2 regions of the Paenibacillus sp. AD87 genome follow, and region 1 is predicted to be linked to the other one. Evidence: predicted binding sites of a transcription regulator. Region 1 holds the regulator's gene; the other holds the start of a gene.
The links. The regulator Rex, encoded in region 1, represses fermentation and respiration genes when NADH is low (regulators of the CRP and FNR family bind a similar motif). The targets are predictions, from matches to a motif close to TTGTGAAATATTTCACAA.

Region 1 (3,193 bases):
GCCGTAATGGCCAACTGCCGATGCTGCGTTCTCAATTGTCGGGTCATGAAAATTCGGTACAGTGGGGCTCCATGATTGATCAGATGTTCCCGCTTGCTGTCGAAGTTAAAGAGATGTGGGATCGACTAAGCGATGCCTTGTTCGGACTGCTGCCTGAACGCAGCGATGCTTCTCCAGGTGAGACAGGACAATTTTCTCTTAGACTGAAGCATTCGCAAAAACCAGCCAAATGGCAGGAATTGCAGGATGCTGAAAACCAAATCTATGTCACCCTAGGTGATTTGATTCGTAAAGGCGACAAGCTGCTGCTTGAAGTGAAAGAAGATCAGGATGATTATCAGTCCGATAGTCTGATTACGGATATCTCAGGTCTGCTCAAGGATTTGGCAACGATCAAGGATAATCTGCGTTTCTTCATGCGGATGGATGATGCCAATACCGTGTACTGGATGGAGGCCAGCGGGCAGTTCCGCAGTAAATCACTGCAACTCTATGCTGTTCCTGTCGATGTCAGTGCACAATTGAAGGATATGTTCTTTGATAAAAAGAAAAGCGTTGTGCTTACATCGGCTACACTTTCCGTTGACAAGTCATTTCAATTCATGATCGAACAGCTGGGTTTGCAGGAAGCTGCCGACAATAACCGTCTGTTAACGTCGATGCTACCGTCACCGTTCAATTATCGAGAACAGGCGCTGCTCGTCATTCCGCGTGATTTCCCAAGCGTGAAGGGCAGTGTAGGCGATGCCCACTTTGTGGATATGCTCGTGCACTCGCTTGCGGAAACGGCTATTGCGACTCGTGGACGCATGATGGTGTTGTTCACCTCCTACCGCATGCTGCGACAGGTCTATGACCCGCTTAAGGAGGCCTTGTCAGGCAACGATATCTCTTTGCTTGGGCAAGGGGTGGACAGCGGCAGCCGTTCCAAGCTTACACGTCGGTTCCAAGATGCTAAAGCAACGGTGCTACTTGGCACAAGCAGCTTCTGGGAAGGCGTGGACATTCCGGGAGAGGCTCTGACCTGTCTTGCTATTGTCAGACTGCCGTTCCAGCCACCGAATCATCCATTAGTGGAAGCGAAGAGCGAGCTTTTGCAGCAGCAGAAGAAAAACCCGTTTATGAAGCTATCGGTGCCACAAGCCGTCATCCGTTTCAAACAGGGATTTGGCAGACTGGTTCGTACAGGCAAAGACAGAGGCATTGTGATTGTATACGATACACGCGTTATTGAAGCGTATTATGGCAAGTACTTTTTATATTCATTACCTGGTCCCAAAATGGAGCACATGCTTACAGAGCAGATGGTTCCACGCATTTCGGAATGGCTCGAGAGACCAACCGAAGAGCAACAATAACAGATACGCTCTGTAGCTTCCATTATTGCAAGACGCCAGTGATTGGCGGTAAAATTGAGTAATTCATGTATTCGTTTCATGGATATGCGAGTAAAGCGATTAAAGCAATTATCCATTATATAACAAGGAGCATCCTGTTTAATTCAGTAATCATTTTGCATCGTTTTAGACAGGGTGCTCATCTTTTCATCTATCTATCGTGGCCTTGGTAAGGGGGAGCAATGAATGAAATCAGATAAAATTTCGGAAGCCGTGGTGCGTAGATTACCTGTTTACTTGCGTTATTTGAATGAACTGCATCAGCGCGAAGTCAATACGGTTTCTTCACAAGAACTTGGACTGAGGCTGGATTTGAATCCTGCCCAGATTCGTAAAGACCTGGCTTACTTCGGTGACTTTGGTCGTAAAGGGATTGGGTATGACGTTTCATATCTCATCGAGAAAATCCGCCATATTTTAAAAATAGACCAGCAGATCAATGTGGCTCTTGTCGGAGCAGGTAATTTGGGACATGCCTTGTCTAATTACAATGCCTACCTCAAAGACAACATGAAGATCGTCGCTGTATTTGATGCCTACGGTCCGAAAATTGGGAGTCAAATCAACAGTTTGACGGTACAACCGATGAATGAATTAACGGATTCGGTCAAAAAAGATAACATTCGTATAGGTATTATCACAGTTCCAGATACGGAAGCCCAAAATGTTGCAGATCAGCTAATTGAGTCAGGAATTGAAGCGATTTTGAATTTTGCACCAACAATTCTCAAAACCCCGCCGCATATTCGCATTCATCATGCCGATTTTACGACGGATTTGCTTAGTCTGGCTTATTACTTGGAGAATGGAAAGGACGACGAGGAAGATGACGACAAATAGATGGGTAATTCACAACGGCAAATTTGCCGTGAATGAGGGTACGAATTGGAACGTGGTTCAAGGTTTTATGGTTGTTGAAAATGACAAGATTGTGCATATTGGTGAGACATTGCCGGAAGGAGACGAAAGCCTGACAAAGGTGGACGGAAAAGGACTATTCTTCTTGCCGGGTCTGATCAATACGCATGGTCACGCGGCTATGTCACTTCTAAGAGGCCACGGAGACGATCTGGCGTTACAAGTATGGTTGCAGGAGAAAATGTGGCCAATGGAAGCCAAAATGACTTCTGAAGACGTATATTGGGGCACATCACTTTCCGTGCTTGAAATGTTGAAGGGTGGAACAACAGCTTTCCTAGATATGTATGATCATATGGATCAGGTTGCGAAAGTGGTGGAACAATCCGGGGTTCGGGCTGCTCTGGCACGTGGGGTAATCGGACTTTGCTCAGAAGAAGAACAACTGCGCAAGCTCGAAGAGTCCGCAGCATTTGCCCGTCAATGGAATGGACAAGCAGACGGAAGAATTACAACCGTAATCTCTCCACACGCCCCTTACACTTGCCCTCCGGATTACATAGAGAAGCTGGTACAGGTTGCTCATGATCTGAATCTGCCTTTGCATACGCATATGTCTGAAACGCTTCGCGAAGTGGAACAGAACGTGGCTGATTACGGACTGCGTCCAGTCGCACATCTGGAGCAGCTAGGATTTTTCTCCCGTCCATCTCTGGTTGCACATGCGGTACATCTGAATGATGAAGAGATCGAGATTCTCGCAAAGCATGATGTAGCAGTTTCCCACAATCCAGGTAGTAACCTGAAATTGGCTTCGGGTGTTGCACGTGTACCTGATCTGTTGAAAGCAGGCGTGACTGTGTCTCTGGGAACAGACGGACCAGCAAGTAACAATAACCTGGATATGTTTGAAGAGATGAGATTGGCTGCATTGATTC
Region 2 (3,193 bases), 190 kb from region 1:
TGCCATAATAGAGGTTATGGACAACAGGGTGAATGATTTTACGCAGGGTGGTGTTACCTACATGAAGAAGAGAATCCCCGGTTACATAGGTATATGTCTGCTTATTCTGGTTATATTAGCCGGGTGTAGCGAGACACAGCCTTCCGAACAGCCAATCGTCAAAGAGACCGAATCGCAGAATACTATTACTGTGGCAGTGGATGGCAGTACTTTTTTGCCTGACGCAACGAAGTCCATTAAGAGAGATTTTAGTGAAGGTCTGACGCTCAAGAAAGCACTGTTGAACAGTGGACTTGTCGATTTTACAGCAGATGGAAAGCGGATCCAATCCGTGGGGGAAGTTTCTCTGGACTCCTCACTTAGCTGGGCGGTCAAACTGAATGGCAAGGATATTGATCCGGAAAATTGGGACATGGAGCTTCATGTCAAAGATGAAGTGATCATATATGTAAAAGCCGCTGACAGTGGGGGAGACGATGTTGTTTACCAAACAACATTACTCAAGGTGAGCGGTGGAAATATTATGCCAAATCTCAATCGTCAATATGCCGGGGTGTATGTTCAGGAATGTACTGTGCGTGATGTATTGAAGTCCAGCGGGATTGTAAGAATGTCGGAGAACAACAAATTCGTTGTTTCCGTTGAAAATGTAATTCCCCGGATGAACCAACGCTGGATGATCATGGTGAATGATAAAGAACTGATGGAAAACGGTTTGGACATGAAGTTGAATCCACGTGATGCAGTAAAGCTCGAGTTGACTACTGTATCTTAAGCATAACAAAAGCCCAATCTTCGTTATAGAAGATGGGCTTTTTTCATTTGCGTATCAAATGTTTTACAAGACGGGAAAAGCGTCAGATTCGGCAAATCTCGTTAGGACACAATTCACAGTGACAGATGCCCTGGAGCATGTGCAGATCCTTGATGACAATCATGCCGTTATCGTATTCAATGGCGTCTTTTTTACGCAAATCGCTTAACATGCGGTTGACACTTTCACGGGTCGCTCCAATCATATTAGACAGATCCGTGTGTGTTATTTTTTTATGAATCATGACATGCTCTCCATGGGGCTCGCCGTAGGAATTGGACAATCGAATCAGCGTGGAGCAGAGTGCGCCCGGTTTGCCATATAACATCAGATCACGGAATTTGGTTTGGGTTAACCGGTGATGGATACCCATCCATTTCATAAAATCGATCGCAAAGTCACAGTGTTGGCAGATCAGCATTTCCAGGTCTTTATGCTCCAGTACACCGATCTCACTATCCTCCAGCACTTCCGCCGAAAAGCTGTGTTTCGATCCGAAGAACGGATCAGCCTGCCCAATCATATCACCGGCTTGATACATATACATAATCAGTTCCTTGCCTTCATCCGTGGATTTGGTGATCTGGGCACGTCCCCGTTTCATATAATATAGTTTGTCAGAGACATCTCCCTCCCAATACAGATGGGTTCCTTCCGGATAGGTTCTGTCCTTCATCGTTACGAGCAGATGGTTGAAATTCGCTTCCGAGAAACAGTTTGTATTTCCGCGTTTTTCCAGTACACTCAGTTGTTCTCTCATAAGTCTATCTCCCCTTTGTGTCCATCGGACGGCCTTCTGCAGCTTGGACTGGCCCCCGTGGTTCGCCGCAAACCGTTGCCGTCCTGATCAGGGTCATCTCTCGGCCGGGAAGGACGGTACAAATTGCGGTGGTTCAATTTTTAAGTTCAGTATATACCTTATCTTGCCGTTTGAGGGGCGTGGAAAGGGGGCAAAAATGGCGAAATTTCAAACATTGTGATTAAATTCACTTTCGAAAGGAGAGGATGAATCTGACAGCCCTATAGTTTAAATAGGAAGTGTAAATGGCTAAGTGAGAGACACTAAAAAACTTAAATTAAATTTGTTATACTTTGTGAAAAAAATCACATAATTAACTCTTTCCCCATGGTACGATGTGAATGTAAAGAAGAGAGACAAACCAATACGAACCTTTAGGAGGATGAGGGAGATGGCTGTAAAGAACGAAGTCGCCCCAGTAAAAGAACCGACAGCAGGTCAGTATATTCAAACGTTAATTGACAAAGCGAATAAAGCACATGCAGCATTCATGTCCATGGATCAGAAACAGATTGACCGCATCGTGCAAGCGATGGCGCTGGCAGGTCTGGACAAACATATGATGCTCGCCAAAATGGCCGTGGAAGAAACAGGTCGGGGTGTGTATGAGGATAAAATCACCAAAAATATATTTGCAACAGAATATGTGTATCATAGCATAAAATATGACAAAACAGTAGGGGTTATCGAAGATAACGAGTACGAAAGCTTCCAGAAAATTGCGGAGCCTGTCGGCATCATCATGGGGATTACCCCGGTAACGAATCCGACATCCACCACGATGTTCAAAGCACTGATTTCCATCAAAACGCGTAACCCAATCATCTTCGGTTTCCACCCATCTGCACAGAACTGTAGCCGGGAAGCCGCCAAAATCCTGCTTGATGCTGCAGTGAAGCATGGTGCTCCAGCGGATTGTATCCAGTGGATTGATGATCCTTCCATGGATCGCACAAACGCACTGATGAATCATAACGATGTGGCGCTCATTCTGGCAACAGGCGGATCAGGTATGGTACGGGCTGCATACAGCTGTGGTAAACCAGCACTGGGCGTAGGGCCAGGGAACGTACCTTGCTTTATTGAGAAAAGCGCAGATATCAATCAAGCAGTAACGGATCTGATTTTGTCCAAATCGTTCGATAACGGTATGATTTGTGCTTCCGAGCAAGCAGTCATCATCGAAGAACCGATCTTCGATCAGGTGAAAAAGAAAATGATCGCGAACGGCTGTTACTTCGTCAACAAGGATGAGGCAGCGAAACTGACCGCAGGTGCGATTAATGCTGAGAAATGTGCGGTGAACCCGGCGATTGTTGGTCAATCTGCAGTCAGCATTGCGCAAATGTGCGGTATCGAGGTCCCTGCTAACACCAAAATTCTCGTAGCCGAGATTGAAGGGGTAGGTACAAAATTCCCGTTGTCGGCTGAAAAACTAAGCCCGGTACTGGCTTGTTACAAAGTGAAAACGGCAGCTGAAGGGATTGAGCGTGCAGCAGAAGTGGTTGCTTTTGGCGGCATGGGTCACTCCTCTGTTATTCATTCGACGAACGAAGAAGTCATTAGCAAATTCGCAGATC

Region 2: adhE (bifunctional acetaldehyde-CoA/alcohol dehydrogenase) is a predicted target of Rex. The motif match lies at 1,907-1,924, and genes of this name have one in related genera.

What each region holds. Positions count from the first base shown of each region.
Region 1 covers NZ_LXQN01000007.1:1,363,818-1,367,010, forward strand. Annotated here, with positions in the region: gene dinG (ATP-dependent DNA helicase DinG) at 1-1,358, shown strand, start outside; gene gpAD87_RS06280 (redox-sensing transcriptional repressor Rex) at 1,584-2,237, shown strand; gene gpAD87_RS06285 (amidohydrolase) at 2,224-3,193, shown strand, end outside.
Region 2 covers NZ_LXQN01000007.1:1,175,713-1,178,905, forward strand. Annotated here, with positions in the region: gene gpAD87_RS05350 (hypothetical protein) at 62-775, shown strand; gene gpAD87_RS05355 (Crp/Fnr family transcriptional regulator) at 858-1,574, opposite strand; gene adhE (bifunctional acetaldehyde-CoA/alcohol dehydrogenase) at 2,005-3,193, shown strand, end outside.